Regions from separate parts of the Megasphaera elsdenii DSM 20460 genome, predicted to be linked through region 3. Evidence: riboswitches for the same ligand, from Rfam matches in the RefSeq annotation. Region 3 holds a riboswitch; each other region holds the start of a gene.

Region 1 (4,086 bases), 110 kb from region 3:
GGCCATGGAGAATAGCTTCCGTATCGTCGGCAGCAAAAGAAAGCCAGTCTTCCATCTTGTCGGCAATCTGGTTCTTATAACAAATCCGGCTGGTCAGGACCTGGCTGGCCAAAGCCTTCTCGACGAGGTCTTGGCCGAACCGGCGGCTCAGTGCGCCTTTTTCACAGCGCCCTTTTCCGGCCACATAGGTTTGTAGCCGCGCTTCGTCCGCTGTCTGCGGCTGGGCCGGTCCGGCCGATACGACATCGCGGCGGACCAGTCCTTTCTTATCGATCATGAACAGGCGCAGGGCATCGGACAAGTTGCAGACGTAGTAATCGCGGATCCAAAGGGCCGTGCGGATCATCTCTTCCTGGAAGCCGGTCTGCGTCGAGAGCAGGCCTTCAATGGGCTTCAGCGTGAAATCAGCCGGCTCCGCCAGGTGTTCCTGCAGGGCGACGACGATGCCTTCTTCCCGGCGATGACCGAAAGGCACGAGGACGCGGCTGCCGACGCGGACAGCCATCCCCTCGGGGACGATATAGGAAAAGGTCTGCTGCAGCCGCTTCGCCGTCGTATTGATGATGATTTCAGCAAACAAAGAAACACCTCCGTAGTTCGTGGTTTGTGGTTCGTAGGGGCCGTCCTGTCAAGGCGGCCCGCAAACAATGACACTTAAAAAGGGACCGCGCAGTGATGCGACAGTCCCCTTTTTTTGGATGTTCAGTTTATCGAACCGCCTCTTATAAGCCGGCTTCTTTGCGGAGCGTATCGGCTTTGTCTGTCTTTTCCCAAGGCAGGTCGAGGTCGTTGCGGCCGAAGTGGCCATAGGCAGCGGTCTGTTTGTAAATCGGGCGCTGCAAGTCGAGCATGGCGATGATGCCAGCCGGACGAAGGTCGAAGTTCTTTTCAATGAGTTCGACGATCTTTTCGTTCGGGACTTTGCCCGTGCCGAAGGTTTCGACGTGGATGGAAACCGGGCGGGCTACGCCGATGGCATAAGCCAGCTGGATTTCGCATTTGTCAGCCAAGCCGGCAGCGACGACGTTCTTGGCGACGTAACGAGCTGCATAGGCAGCCGAACGGTCGACTTTTGTGGGGTCCTTGCCAGAGAAAGCACCGCCGCCATGACGAGCCATGCCGCCATAGGTATCGACGATGATCTTGCGGCCCGTGAGGCCCGAGTCGCCCTGGGGACCGCCGATGACGAAGCGGCCTGTCGGGTTGATGAAGAGTTTCGTCTTGTCGTCGAACAAGCCTTCCGGAAGTTCCGGTTTGATGACGAATTCGAGGAGATCGCTTTCAATCTGTTCGCGGCTGACTTCCGGGCTGTGCTGTGCCGAAATGACGATGGTGTCGATGCGGACGGGTTTGCCGTCTTCATATTCGACAGTGACCTGAGTCTTGCCATCGGGACGGAGATACGGCAAGGTACCGTCTTTGCGGACCTTTGCCAGGCGGCGGGCCAAACGGTGTGCCAAAGAAATAGGCAGCGGCATGTAGTCGTCCGTTTCGTTGGAAGCATAGCCGAACATCATGCCCTGGTCGCCAGCGCCGATGGTATCGAACTTATCTGTATTGCCTTCCTTCTTTTCCAAGGCGTCATCGACGCCCATGGCGATATCCGGAGACTGTTCGTCCAAGGAGACGAGGACGCCGCAGGTATCGCAGTCAAAGCCGTATTTAGCGCGGGTATAACCGATATCGCGGATCGTTTCGCGGACGATGTGCGGAATATCGACGTAGCACGTCGTAGAGATTTCGCCGACGACGTGTACCATGCCGGTCGTTACCAAGGTTTCGCAGGCAACGCGGGCGTTTTTATCTTTTGCAAGAATGGCATCCAAAATGCTGTCCGAAATCTGGTCGGCCATTTTATCGGGATGGCCTTCGGTGACGGATTCGGATGTAAAGAATTCACGATTTTTAGCCATGAGTGATCCTCCTTAAAAAAAATTCCCCTCATCCATGACTTCATGAGAGGGGCTTCTAATCCCCATCTGCCAGTATATCACTGCTGGAATTAGCACCTTTCATAGCTGAAGGTTGCTGCGACATCACAGGGCCAGTCCCTCCGTCGTCTCTTGATGGTTCTTTATTTGTTTTGCTCATCCATTATAATTCAAGTCTGCCTATTTTGCAAGTATTTTTTATGTCCAAAAAACATTGTCTACTAGACGCCTCCCTACAGGCAGGGGTATAATGTCTACAGAAGATAGAAAGGATGATAGATATGACCAAATTGCGGCCTAGAGATATATTCTTCAACGACCCTTATTTTGATTATGCCACCTGCAGCAAACCCGGCGACCTGCGGCTGGCCAAACGAGTCGAAGTATTCGGCAAGTGGTATAAGACCCCAAACCTGGTGACGACCCTCCTGTCCCAGGAACGGCTGACCTTCAGCCGCTACACCGGCACGAACAAGGAAGACGCCCTGGTCCTGCGGATCTACGAACGGACGGCAGACCGGCTGCTCATCAATACGTATTATACGTCCCAACAAAACCCGGAAGAAATCTACGCCGGCACGATTCACCTCGAACGCTACGACATGGCGCAGACCATGGAATCCTTTTCCTATATGGGCATCATCGACCTGCTCATGCTCCAGACGGACAGCCAGATTCTTGAGCTGACCAACGTCTTTGAAGATGTACAGATGGCCAAGCACGCTGTGGCCCACGCCCTGGGCATTTATCTCATGGCCATCTGCGACCAGCCCTGGTCTGACGAAGCCGTCACAGGCGGCCAGGAAACGCCGGCCATGATGATGGGCAAGGAAAAAGAAGAACTTCAGCAGCTGCGGGAGGAAAAGGCCCAGATGGACGCCGATAAGGAAGAGCTCCTGCGCCTGCGCCTGGAAGCAAAAAACCGTACGACGGTCCTGGCCGAACTGGAACGGCTGCGCCAGGAATTAGAAAGCGAACGGGCCGGCCGCGAACAGGAGCGCAAGCAATATGAAGACCGCATCCGCAAGCAGGAACAGTATATCGAAAAGATCAAGGAAACGGCATCCGGCCAAATCGCCGAACTCCTGGCCCTGCGCAAGGAACTCAACAAGCGTCAGGTACGGCCGGACCTTTCCAGCGGACAGGCGCACCGGAAAGTGACGCCTCAGGAAGCGTCTCGGTCGGCCCGGGAGCCGGAAGACCGCGGCCTGGACCTGCCTTCCTTCATGACCCAGCGCGACTATACGCGTCAGCTCGACCGCTTCCTCACGGGGCGCCAGCTTGCCCTGGCCGGCGGCGACCCAGACTGGCAGCGCCGCATCCAGCGCCGTTTTGGTGCTATTCTCCTCATCAGCGGCCAGCCAGGGGATGACCGGCTGCTGAAAGAATCGGCCCTCTTAGTCGTCAATATGGAAGATGGCAAGACGCCCCTCGTCCGCTGGGCCATTACGGAAGCCAAAGAAAAAGGCTGCCCCATCCTCTCCATCGGCCCGACCAACCTCAACGGCTTCGCCAAAGCCATCGTAGGGCGGGTTAGTGGTTAGTGGCTCGTGGTTCGTGGCGGGCCGCCCTTTGGGACGGCCCCTACAACATTAAAACCATCTGCTAACCCCTAACTACTAGCCACTAGCCACTAAAAAGGACTGTCGCATATGCGACAGTCCTTTTTCTGCAACCTACAAACTCTCATCAACCCTGTTTTTTCGCCATGATAGCCGCAGCGCGGGCTACGATGATGGCAGCGAGTTCGTCTTTATCCATTTTATCTAATTTTTCCATAGAGCCGTCCGGGAAAAGCAAGGTGGCGATGTTCGTCGTCCCTTTGAAGCCGGCCCCTTCGGCACTGACGTCGTTGGCGACGAGCATGTCGAGGTTCTTCTTCTTGAGCTTCTTCGTACCGTATTCGATGACGTTCGTCGTTTCAGCGGCAAAACCGACCAGGGTCTGATGGGTCTTGCGCTGGCCCAGGCCATAGAGGATATCGGGATTCTTGGCCATTTCGAGGGTCAAGGTATCGTCGTTCTTCTTAATCTTGTTTTCTGCCGGATGAGCCGAACGGTAATCGGCAACCGCTGCCGATTTGATGACCAGGTCACAGTCATCGTAATAGGAGTCGACGGCGGCTTTCATGTCGCGCGTACTGCCGACATCGACG
Region 2 (4,086 bases), 990 kb from region 3:
ATCGTCGTTCCCGCAGCGGGTCTGGGAATCCCGGCAGCATGCAAGGCTGTGCCGATAACTAAGGCTACGACGGACAGCTGGTTCCAGTTGATGAAGATGGATTTCCAATTATCTTTGAAAAAGACGAAAAAGTTATGGTCTTTCCCGCTGTGCTGATAGTAGTATCCCATAGGGAAAAGGACGAAGAACATGAGCAGGTTCTGGAATACGCCGATAATCTGGACGTAGGCATAGGACATTTCCCCGTAGAGAATGTAACTGCACAGGCCGCCGAGCGTCCCGGTATTGGCCGGGATGGCGGCGATGAGATAGCTGCCGCGGTCGACAAAGGATGAGAATTTGCGCTGCCGCCCCAGTAAGAGGACGACCGCCAAGGGCAGGAGGCCGTTGAAAAAGGCAAAGAACGGCAGACTCAGTAAATCGGTCCGCATGGGCAGGACCCAGAAGCTGAGCAGGGTCAAGGCGGTCATGATGACGATGATGTTGAAGCGGATGAGCCAGTTCGACTGTTCCGGCGTCAGCCAGCGCCGCTGTTTGGCGGCATAGCCAGCTAGCATGGGCAGGATGATGTCTGTAAAAATATAAATCATCCGGAGTGTCGTATCTTCCATGGTGTCCTCTTTACTTGCGGGCAGCGCGGAAGGCGTCGGCCAGGGAGAAGGTCAGCGGTTCTGCCGGCTTGGTGGCGTCGATGATAGGCTGCATGATGTCGCGAAACTCTTCTTTCTTCTTTGATAAGACATAGAGCTTGGATGTGTTGCGGGCGTCCCAGAGGGCGTCGTGCATCTGGCCGTCGAAGGTTTCGCCCAGGGTACTGACGGCCTTGTCCAGGGAAATGACTTTGTCCAGGCCCAGGAGATTGCAGTAAATCTGCTGGAAATTCTGCCAGTGGTCGAGCATCCAGCGGACGCGGTCGTCGTGTTCGTCGATTTCCTTGAGGCGGAGTTCGCAGTCCAGTTGGCGCCAGTCGTTTTCGCTCCAGGCGAACATTTCGTAGGCATTGGGGCAGCCTTCGTTGCACCAAGTCAGGAAATGGTCGAAGGCCTGGCGGAAATGGGGCTTCCCGGCCAGCATTTCCATAGTGATTCCCGTCAATTCCTGACAGGTCTGGTTCATGGCTGTCGTATATTCGGGCAGCACATATTCTTTATACGACGAGATTTCCTTCCCGTCTTCGTCTATCTTGACAGCACCGATTTCGATGATTTCACCCTTGCAGATGCGGCGCGCTTCCTTCTGGTCCCGGCCGATAGGGTTCATCTCGAAATCGACAAATACGGCTTTCATAATAAAAAAGTGTCTCCTTTCTGAATCTGATGGACAATCTTTATTATACCATAAGTAAAGGGCTTGTCGCACGTGCGACAAGCCCTTTTGAGATGAATCAGGCGGGCCGCCCTTTGGGCGGCCCCTACGAGTCATGAGCCATTAAAATGCCGGCAGGATAGTTCCCTGGAAGTGTTCTTCGATGAATTTCTTGATCGGTTCCGACTGGTAGATTTCTAAGACTTTCTTGTATGTTTCGTTGTTTTCGTCGCCCTGACGGACTGCCATGACGTTAGCATACGGCGAATCCTTCGATTCGACGAGGATCGAATCCTTCTGCGGATTCAAGCCAGCCGGGATGGCGTAGTTGGTGTTGACGCAAGCCAGGTCCGTGTCGTCGAGGGAACGGGGAATCTGAGCGGCATCGAGTTCGACGAACTGGAGGTTCTTGGGATTTTCTGTGATATCCGTAACCGAAGCGTCGACGGAGTTGCCGTTCTTCAACTTGATCAGGCCGGCCTGCTGGATCAGGAGCAGGGCGCGGGCCCCGTTGGTCGGGTCGTTCGGGATGGTGACTTTGGCACCGTCGGCGACATCTTTGATGTCTTTATATTTGTGCGAGTAAACAGCCATGGGCAGGATGATGGTCTTGCCGATAGACGTGATCTTCAGGCCTTGTTTCTTGACGACGTTGTCCATGTACGGCTGGTGCTGCATGGAGTTCATGTCCAGATCGCCTTCGGCCAGGGCCTTGTTCGGCTGGACATAGTCGTTAAATTCGACGACTTTGATGGTGATACCCTGTTTAGCTGCTTCTTTTGCGACTTCTTCCATGACTTCCGCGTGGGGACCGGCAGTGACGCCCATCTTGATTTCTTTTTTATCACCGGAAGCACCGGAATTGGAAGACGAACCGCAGCCGGCGGCAAAGAGGCACGTCGTCGTGATGAGGACGGCGGCGAAGAGTTTTTTTACTGTTGCATTCATGTAATCATTTCCTTTCTGGATGACGAATATAAGGGCTTGCCGGTCAAAAAGAAAAGCCGTCATACAGATGACGGCTCAATTTGCGATTCGTTCATCTGCCGGTATATACCGCTGGACTTGGCACCTATCCCGATAGGGGGTTGCCGCAGCGTCATCGGGCCATTCCCTCGACTGCTCTTGATGAAAGACAATGTTTTGTTGTTGGTGTACATGTTATCACCTGGCGGGGAATCTGTCAAGAAATTTTTGACAATCCTGCGCTTCTTGAGAAAAATTTCTTTTTATGTTATAATAAGAAAACTCATCGGAGGCTTATACTCGTATGGTATAGAGCCGGATAAGATGTCACTTCAGTCCTGTAGCGGAGGAAGGGCGTGTACGTAAACACGTTCTTCGATAAAGTTGCAGGCCTGGGTGGTTTCTTATCCGGCTTTTTTGTTGTGAGGTGATGGAATGCTGAATAAACGAGATATCCTTTGGCAGATTTACAGTGCCAAAGCCTTTTACTTCCTTGGCGGCTTCGGTTTTACATCATGGGCATCGCTCATTCCTTTCCTGAAGCGGAAATTGCAGATTCCCGACGACCATCTGGGCTTTCTTTTGCTGGCCGTCGGCTTGGGAGCCCTGATCATGATGATGCTGGCCGGCTCTATTGCCGGGCGCTTAGGCTGCCGCCGCTCTTTGACTGCTGCCGGCCTGTCCATTGCCGTCGTCTTGAACGTTCTCTGCTATGTGCCGGCTTATACTGCGGCGCTGCTGGTGGCAGTTCTCCTCGGTTCCTCCCTGGGGCTGCTCGATGTCGTCGTCAACATCAACGGCATCTTCATTGAACGGAAAGTCCGCAAGCGCCTCATGTCGGGAATGCAGGCCATGTGGTCTTTGGGGAACTTTGCCGGCGCTGCCTTTTTCGCCCTGCTGCTGCAATTTCGGTTGCCCTGGCAAGGCGTTGCCCTGGCCGGTGCCGTCCTGATTGCCGCCTGTGTCTTCTTCTTTTCGCCCCATCTTCACAGTGAGCGGAATGAAAGCCGTGGCGGCAGCCATTTCGTGCGGCCCAAAGGAACGATTGTCTTCATTGGGCTGATTTGTACGATATCTTTCCTCGTCGAAGGCTCTATCAACGATTGGAGTGGCGTCTTCATGACGACGGAAAAAGGCATCGACATTTCCCAATCCGGCCTGGGTCTGACCCTGTTCACGGCTTCGGCCTTCCTGTCCCGCCTGACTGGTGATTCCCTGACCATGCATATCGGGCCGCGGCGTCTCCTGGCTTTTTCCCTGCCCATCGCCTTTGTCGGCTTTTTGGGAATCCTGCTCATCAGCGGCGGCCCGTTACTGTTCGCGTCATACGTCCTCATCGGTATCGGCTGCGCCAACACGGTCCCCGTTTTTTACTCCCTCTTGGGGACGCAAAAAGAAATGCCCATCGCCGATGCCGTCGCCGCAGTCAGTACCATCGGCTACGTCGGCATCCTCCTGGCACCGGCCGTACTGGGCTTCATCGGCCGTGTCTTCAGCCTGACCATTTCCTTTACCCTGGTCACAGTCCTCTTAATCATCATGACCGTCATGGCCATGCGGCTGTTGGGGAAGTTTGAGGTTTGAGGTTTGATGTTTGAAGTTTGATGTAAGTAGGGATAAATTTGAAACCATCACGTCAAACATCAAACGTCAAACTAAAAAAGCCTGCCGCAGGGGCAGGCTTTTTTCTTACGCATCAATCACTTTCCCCGGATTGAGGATGTCTTTCGGGTCCATGGCCCGCTTGATGGTTTTCATGATTTTCAGTTCGCCTTTTGGTGTGAACTGTTCCATGTATTTTAATTTCTTGGCTCC
Region 3 (4,086 bases):
TCTTTACCAGCGATGCCGAGACGTTCTGGGCCATCCGCATGTTCATCTTCTATGCCGTCGCCTTTTCCTTCTTCGATGCCGCCGGTACGCCGGTCCAGGGCATCCTGCGCGGCTATAAGGACGTCAAGATCATCACTTATGTCGCCTTCGTGACGTACTGGCTCATCAGCATCCCCATGGGCTATGCCATGGCCCACGCCACGTCTTACGGCCCCTATGGCTACTGGATCAGCCTCATCATCGGCCTGGCCATCAATGCCAGCGCCCTGAACTGGCGCCTGTGGAAACATACGGCCTGGAAAGTTCCCATCTCATACCCATCTACTAAGGAGTGATTTTATGCCAACTACTCAGCAATTAACGGCTTATGCCCGCGTCCTCTTACAGAAGGGCCTGAACCTGCAGCAAGGCCAGACCCTGGTCATCAACGCCCCTGTCGAATCGCACGACTTCGTCGCCCTCTTGACAAAAGAGGCCTATACGGCCGGCGCCGCCCAGGTCGTCTGCAACTGGCGATCTGACGCCATGGCCCGCCTGCGCTACGAACACGAAGACCAGCAGTACTTCGAGTCCCTGCCGGACTGGCGCCGCGACTTCAGTCTCTATTACTACCATAAGAAAGCGGCCTTCCTCAGCCTCATCTCGGCCAACCCGTATCTCATGGACGGCATCGACACTAAGAAGATCTTCGCCCAGCAGAAGGCCCAGAACGAAGCCCTCAAGGAATACATCGACGGCATGATGGCCTCGAAGACGACGTGGCTCGTCGCCGCTGTCCCCAGTGCCATCTGGGCCAAGCTCCTCTATCCGGACCTCGACGCCGACGCCGCTTATGAAGCCTTGTGGAAGCAAATCCTCCAGTCATCCCGCGCCGACGGTGCCGATGCCCTGGCCGACTGGGACTCCCATCTGGCAGAGCTGAAGAAACGCCGGACCTGGATGACGGATCAGCACTTCACCAGCCTCCATTATACCAACAGCCTGGGGACGGACCTGACCCTCGGCCTGCCGGACGGCCATATCTGGCAGGGCGGAATGGAAGAGACGGCAGACCACCTGCTGTTCAACGCCAACATCCCGACGGAAGAAATCTATTCCGCGCCTAAGGCCGACGCCGTCAACGGCACGGTCTACAGCACCAAGCCCCTGGTCTATAACGGCAACCTCATCGACAAGTTCCACCTGACCTTCAAAGACGGCAAAGTCGTCGCCGCAGCCGCCGAAACGGGTGAAGACGTCCTGAAGAAACTCATCGCCATCGACGAAGGCGCCTGCCGCCTCGGCGAAGTGGCCCTCATCCCTTACCATTCCCCCATTTCCCTGTCGGGCATCCTCTTCTATGAAACGCTCTTCGACGAAAACGCCTCGTGCCACCTGGCCCTGGGCGCATCGTATCCGACCTGCCTGGCTGGCGGCGCCGATATGGACAAAGACGCCATCGCCGCAGCCGGTCTCAACGATTCCATGATCCACGTCGATTTCATGGTCGGTTCGCCGGACCTGACCATCACCGGGACCAAGGCAGACGGCACGACGGTGCCGGTCTTTACCCATGGCGACTGGGCACAATAACGATTTTCCATTGACAAGCCCGGCCATCCGTGCTATTATAAGACGCAACAACCATATACCCTTCATCCAGAGCAGCTGAGGGACTGGCCCGATGACGCTGCGGCAACCCCCTATCGGGAAGGTGCCAATTCCAACGGAACATTCCGACAGATGAAATGAAACCGTATATACGGCCGTCATCTGCATGACGGCCTTTTTTGTTGTTGTTTTTCCCTAGTTACGCCTATTTTAAGGAGTTGATATTGTGATTACACTGAAAAATATTACCAAGACCTACGGCGGCTCGGCTCAGGTCCAGGCCCTGAAAGGCATCAACCTGACCATCGAAGACGGCGAAATCTTCGGTATCATCGGCAAGAGCGGCGCCGGCAAATCGACGCTGGTCCGCTGCATCAATATGTTAGAGAAGCCGACGAGCGGCCAGGTCATCATCGACGACAAGGACCTGACCAAGATGAGTGAATCCCAGTTGCGGGCAGAACGCAAGAACATCGGCATGATTTTCCAGCATTTCAATCTGTTATCATCCCGTACGGTTGCCGAAAACATTGCCTTCCCGCTGGAACTGATTGGGGCCTCGAAAGACGTCATCGAAAAGAAAGTCGCATCTCTTCTGGACCTGGTCGGCCTCAGCGACCGGGCCGGCAATTACCCGTCCCAGCTCTCGGGTGGCCAGAAACAGCGTGTCGGCATTGCCCGCGCCCTGGCCAGCGACCCGAAGATCCTGCTCTGCGACGAAGCCACATCGGCCTTGGACCCGCAGACAACGAAATCCATCCTGGAACTGCTCCAGGACATCAACAAGCGCCTGGGCATCACCATCGTCGTCATCACCCATGAAATGGCCGTCGTCAAGGAAATCTGCCATCGCGTCGCCGTCATCGAAAGCGGCGTCATCAAGGAAATGGGCCGCGTCGTCGACATCTTCACCAATCCTCAGTCCCAGACGATGAAAGACTTCGTCACGTCCATCATCAACATGGAACTGCCGGCAGGCATCAAGAACCTGGGCGTCACCAATCAGCCTGCACCGGACCGCAACATGCTCGTCCGCCTGCGCTTCAAAGGCGCTGCCACCAACGATCCCGTCGTCGCCGACGTCGTCCGCAAGTTCAACGTCGAAGTCAGCGTCCTCTATGGCAACATCGACTATATCCAGGATGAACCCTTCGGCTACCTCATCGTCGTCATCATGGGCGATATGGAAACACAGGCCAAGGCATTCTCGTATATCAAAACATTACCGATTGGAAGTGAGGTTTTAGGTTATGTCCCAAGAAATAATTAAGTTAATGCTCCAAGGCATTCAAGAAACATTCTATATGGTCGCTGTCGCCACGATCATCGGCGGCATCATCGGTATTCCCCTGGGTATCACCCTGGTCACGACCAGCAAAGGCCATATCCTGGAAAACCGCTTCATCAATCAGATTCTTGGAACCATCGTCAACATCATCCGTTCCATTCCGTTCATCATCCTCATGGTCGCCATCATCCCGCTGACGCGCCTCATTGCCGGCACGTCCATCGGTACGACGGCAGCCTGCGTCCCCTTGACCATCGTCGCCATCCCCTTCCTGAGCCGTCTCGTCGAAACGTCCATCCGCGACGTCGATTTCGGCCTCGTCGAAGCGGCCGAATCCATGGGGGCTACGCCCTTCCAGATCATCCGCAAGGTCCTTATCCCGGAAGCCCTGCCGACGATCATCAATAACATCACCGTCCTCATCGTCAACCTCATCGGGGCATCGGCCATGGCCGGCGCCATCGGCGGTGGCGGCCTCGGGGATATCGCCATCCGCTACGGTTACCAGCGATTCCGTCCCGACGTCATGCTGGCGACGATCATCATCCTCATCGTCGTCGTCAACGTCATCCAGGCCGGCGGCGACTTCGCATCGAGAAAAAAGAATAAGAAATGATAGAAAAAGGGCTTGTCGCGTATGCGACAAGCCCTTTTTCTGTAGGGGCCGTCCCGGAGGGCGGCCCGCTCATGACAATGGGTCACGGGAGTCTTACATATACCCGACGGGTTCGTGAATGGGATTCCCACAACGGGGCGCCCCTTGGGACGGCCCCTACAAACCACGAACCACTAACTACGAATCTCCAATGCCCCTACAATATCCTGGATGTGTTCGATGCCTTCGTCCTTACAATACTGGTCCAGGCCTTCGGCGATGGTTTCTACGGCTCTGGGGTCCACGAAGTTATGGGCCCCGACGGCGACGGCGCTGGCACCGGCCAGCATAAATTCGACGGCGTCCTGCCAAGTCGTGATACCGCCCAGGCCGAGGATGGGGATGGATACGGCCTGAGCCGTCTGCCATACCATGCGCAGGGCAATGGGTTTCACAGCCGGGCCGGACAGGCCGCCTGTGATGTTGCCCAACAGGGGGCGGCGGCTCTTGATGTCGATGGCCATGCCCGTCAGGGTATTGATGAGCGATACGGCGTCGGCACCAGCCGCTTCGACGGCTTTAGCCATGACCGTAATATCCGTGACGTTCGGCG
Region 4 (4,086 bases), 830 kb from region 3:
GGTCGACGTGATGTTACCGCCATCTTTCAAGCCGATGAGGCCGGCACTCTGCAAGATGAGGAGGGCGCGGCCGCCGTTGGTCGGGTCATTGGGGATGGCGACTTTGGCGCCGTCAGCGACGTCTTTCAAGTCCTTGACTTTATGGGAATAAATGCCCATTGGTTCGACGTGGATCTTAGCGATGGCTTTCAATTTTGTGCCGTGTTCGCTATTGAATTTGTCGAGGTACGGTGAATGCTGGAAGAAGTTGGCGTCGATTTCCTTATCGTTCAGGGCCAGGTTCGGTTTGACATAGTCCGTGAATTCGACGACTTTCAGGTCGACCCCTTCTTTGGCCAGGAGCGGTTTGACTTCATTCAGGATTTCACCGTGCGGTACGGGCGTGGCGCCGACGGTGACTGTCGTGTTCTTGGAAGACGAGCCGCTGGAAGCGGAATCACTGCCGCAGCCGGCAGCCAGGACGGCGATGGCCAGCAGGGCTGAAGCGGCGAGAATGGAAAGTTTCTTGAGATTTTTCATAAAGATTCCTCCTAATGATGTAGTATAGACTTTTCTGTTCCGTCATTATCCTTGAACCTCTCCCGCTTATAGAAGCGGGAGATTCTTGAGAAATTTGATACATGGACTAACGCCTGACAGCCTATTCCAAAGGAGTTAGCTGTCAGGATATCCTTATTCTCAAAGGGCTGTCCAAAAGCCCCTTACACAGTCCCTCGAAATCGAAGTTCTGCTTACTTTTACGGAGTATGTTGTATGCTCCATTCACATCCGCGTTGGCCATCCTGCCATCGGCGAACTGGTACAAGCCACGGTGGATACGCTTCCCACTGAACGTGCCAGTATACGGCTGTTCAGGATTATAGACAGGAATATCGTCTAAATCCAAGCAACTTGCTTGAGAAGTGTAAGATTCTTCCTGTTCGATATATCGCATACCGTAACGCTCGCAAAGTCCTTCCAGTGTTTCACGCAGATTACCGAAACTGATTTGCGTAAACTGCTGGTTGGTTATCCTACCCAGGTCGATACTACGTTTAAAGTCACCGTTATAACCACAGACGATGGTTCCGATACGGTGTTCGATACAGTAGTTGATGATATAGCGGGCAACCTTGCGGAGGTAGTCCTGTGTCCGATTATTACGTTTTCTTGCTAAGGCATAGAGCCTGTGCGTTTTCTTCTGTCCTTGTTTGTCGGCAATCCCCTGATAGTAGGCTTTCTGCTTGTTCCAATACTGGTTGATTGATTTAAGTTTACGCCCGTCCATGATGAACGCCGTCCCGGTGTTGGTCACGCAAGTTGCCAGATTTTCAAGACCGATGTCGATAGCAAGGACATTGTCCGGTGAAACGTCTTGAGGTTCTTTCTCCTGAAGATAGTAATACTGGATTTTGAAGTATCTGCCATTATATATGGGACAGATACGGACTTCCTTGATGGTTTTCTCTTTCAGTCTTGCAGGGAAAGGGATTTTGATTGGCTTACGGCCATGCCGTTTAGAAAATCCCCGACTCATGGGGATCGTCAAGAATCCATCTTTTACGTTTATGGCGTTCGTGGAGAGAATCAGGTTGAACATGCCGCCTTTTTCCCGATAGTGAGGCATTTTGATGTCCTTGAAGCGATATTCTCCTGATTTTGCCTTTTTTATGAGATTGAAGAATGACTTGAAACTGCGGTCAGCCACCTTCAATATCTGCTGAGACACGCCAGCCTGCAACAGACCGTAGTTTTCGTTTTCCTTGCAGACATGGTAATTTTCTTCGTATTTCAAGAACTTCTTCTCTTGGAAATAGTATTGCCTGATGTTGTAGAGAGCCACGTTGTAGAGGTTGTTGCTGTATTGGCACATCTCCCGCAGCATGGCATATTCTTCTTTGGAAAGATTTCTGATGACATTTGATTGAGTAAGATACACATTTTTCACCTCCTTTTTTATTATATGATTATTATGTGGGAAATAGTGATGATTTTTAAGATGAGTTACAGCGTTTTTGTGCTTTTTACGGGCCTTGGACCCACTCAAGCACCGCCATTCATCCCCCACCTAAGAGGTGGGAGTCTTCTGGCGGGAAAAGATAAAAAAGACCTCTTTCCGAAAGAGAAAGAGGTTTGATGGCTGATTCTTTATCTCTCGGAATAATCCGCAGGAATTGGCACCGTCGTTATCGGTTGCCGGGCTTCATAGGGCCAGTCCCTCCACCACTCTGGATAAATGTCGTTCTAAAGTTGTCTTGATTCTTAGTTTATCATGGATAGGCTATTTGTCAAGGTCTATCTTAAGGGCATTGACAAAACTATACTAAAAGCGTAGTATTTAGACAACAATCTAAAGAGGGGGAATCAGTTATGATTCAATGGAAAAAGAAATTTTTACCGCTTGCCTTATTAGCCGTATTGGCTGTCGGCCTTGCCGGTTGCGGCGGTCAGGGGGATAATGGCCAGAGTGCCGGCAGCAGCGACAAGGAAATCAAGATCGGAGCCACAGCGGGTCCTCATGCTGAAGTCGTCGAAGCCGTGGCTAAGGAAGCAGAAAAACAGGGGATTCACATCAAAGTCGTCGAATTTTCCGACTACATTACGCCGGACAAGGCCCTGGCTGATGGAGATATTGACTTGGTCAGCTACCAGCATAAGCCATTCCTGGATAATTTCAATAAGCAGAATGGTACGGATTTAGTACCTATTGGCAACACGATCCTCATGCGCATGGGGATTTACAGCGATAAATATAAGAGTGTCGACGCTTTGCCCGACGGAGCTGTCATTGCTATCCCCAATGACCCGACTAACGGCGGCCGCGGCTTGGCGCTCCTTCAGCGCGCAGGGCTGCTGAAACTTAAAGAGGGCGTAGGATTCAAGGCTACGCCGGCTGATGTCGTCGATAATCCCAAGCATTTCCAGTTCAAAGAAATCGAAGCGGCCCAGCTGCCGCGCAGCCTCGGTGACGTCGATGCGGCTGTCATTACTATGAACTACGTCATGAGCGCCGGCCTTAACGTCAAGGAACAGGGCATCTTCTTGGAACCGAAAGACGAACCGCTGGCCGTCATGGTCCTGGCTGTCCGAGCTCAAGATAAGGATAATCCGACATACAAGAAGATTGCTGAAATCTTCCATTCCGATGGCGTCAAGAAATTCATTGCCGACAAGTACAACGGTACGATTGAACCGGCTGAATAAGCGGTGTAAGGCTTGACAATGAGCGCCTGACAAGTATATAATAAAGCAAAATCTAAATGGATTTGTCGATGAACGAAACGAGTATATCTGATGTGGCAGTTCCAGCGAGCCGATGGCAGTGGGAGTTCGGCACGGACCGGCGGATAGAATGGATTCGGGAGATGCGGCCTGAACGGTGACCAGTAGGGTGCGACGGTGTATTTCCACCGCTATCAAAGAAACGTGTATCGCTATGGGCCGTACATGTAGAGCTGGACTCACTGAGTCAATCTGGGTGGCACCGCGGAAGAAATCGAACCTTTCGTCCCTGTATAGGGACGGAAGGTTTTTTGTTGTCTTCAGACAGAAGGGGAGAGAAAGATGCTGGAAATGAAAGATGTCAGTTTCAACTACGGCAACGGCGTACCCGTATTGGAACACATAAATGTAAAAATCGGTGAGGGCGAATTTATCGGCCTCGGCGGCCGCAACGGCTGCGGCAAGACGACGGTGACGCGCCTGCTCATGGGATTGGAAAAGCCCGTATCCGGGGAGATTCTCTATGACGGAAAGGTCATCAACAACGACGATGCGTCGGTACGCAGCCATTTCATAGGCTACGTCTTCCAGCGGCCAGAACGGCAGATGTTCCGGCCGACGGTCCGCGAAGAAGTGGCCTACGGGCCGCAGCAGCTGGGCATGAGCCGCGATGAAATCCGCCAGGCCGTCGACGAAGCCTTAGCTGCGACGGAACTGACGGAACTTTCGGAAGCTTATCCGCCTAACTTGAACCGCGGGGAAAAGCAGCGCGTCGCCATCGCTTCGGCCATCGCCATGCATACGAAATACATCGTCCTCGACGAACCGACGAGCGGCCAGGATAGTGAAGACAAGGACCAGCTCATGGCCTTGCTGACGGACCTC

The links. A riboswitch is a leader RNA that binds a small molecule or an ion and turns the genes downstream of it on or off. The one in region 3 is predicted to bind S-adenosylmethionine.
Region 1: it holds a riboswitch for S-adenosylmethionine, as region 3 does, so the genes downstream of both, metK (methionine adenosyltransferase) here and C6362_RS09930 (methionine ABC transporter ATP-binding protein) in region 3, are expected to answer to the same signal.
Region 2: it holds a riboswitch for S-adenosylmethionine, as region 3 does, so the genes downstream of both, C6362_RS05120 (MetQ/NlpA family ABC transporter substrate-binding protein) here and C6362_RS09930 (methionine ABC transporter ATP-binding protein) in region 3, are expected to answer to the same signal.
Region 4: it holds a riboswitch for S-adenosylmethionine, as region 3 does, so the genes downstream of both, C6362_RS05880 (RNA-guided endonuclease InsQ/TnpB family protein) here and C6362_RS09930 (methionine ABC transporter ATP-binding protein) in region 3, are expected to answer to the same signal.

Annotation. Positions count from the first base shown of each region.
Region 1 covers NZ_CP027570.1:2,196,996-2,201,081, reverse strand. The annotation lists gene priA (replication restart helicase PriA) at 1-580, opposite strand, end outside; gene metK (methionine adenosyltransferase) at 723-1,913, opposite strand; SAM riboswitch class I at 1,973-2,073, opposite strand; gene C6362_RS10405 (hypothetical protein) at 2,213-3,475, shown strand; gene coaBC (bifunctional phosphopantothenoylcysteine decarboxylase/phosphopantothenate--cysteine ligase CoaBC) at 3,621-4,086, opposite strand, start outside.
Region 2 covers NZ_CP027570.1:1,095,596-1,099,681, forward strand. The annotation lists gene C6362_RS05110 (AEC family transporter) at 1-611, opposite strand, end outside; gene C6362_RS05115 (3'-5' exonuclease) at 622-1,287, opposite strand; gene C6362_RS05120 (MetQ/NlpA family ABC transporter substrate-binding protein) at 1,429-2,253, opposite strand; SAM riboswitch class I at 2,342-2,440, opposite strand; gene C6362_RS05125 (MFS transporter) at 2,707-3,855, shown strand; gene C6362_RS05130 (FAD-binding oxidoreductase) at 3,961-4,086, opposite strand, start outside.
Region 3 covers NZ_CP027570.1:2,086,732-2,090,817, reverse strand. The annotation lists gene C6362_RS09940 (MATE family efflux transporter) at 1-335, shown strand, start outside; gene C6362_RS09935 (aminopeptidase) at 340-1,572, shown strand; SAM riboswitch class I at 1,632-1,729, shown strand; gene C6362_RS09930 (methionine ABC transporter ATP-binding protein) at 1,817-2,860, shown strand; gene C6362_RS09925 (methionine ABC transporter permease) at 2,841-3,494, shown strand; gene C6362_RS09920 (dihydroorotate dehydrogenase) at 3,668-4,086, opposite strand, start outside.
Region 4 covers NZ_CP027570.1:1,254,622-1,258,707, forward strand. The annotation lists gene C6362_RS05875 (MetQ/NlpA family ABC transporter substrate-binding protein) at 1-519, opposite strand, end outside; gene C6362_RS05880 (RNA-guided endonuclease InsQ/TnpB family protein) at 662-1,918, opposite strand; SAM riboswitch class I at 2,125-2,218, opposite strand; gene C6362_RS05885 (MetQ/NlpA family ABC transporter substrate-binding protein) at 2,350-3,183, shown strand; gene C6362_RS05890 (energy-coupling factor ABC transporter ATP-binding protein) at 3,544-4,086, shown strand, end outside.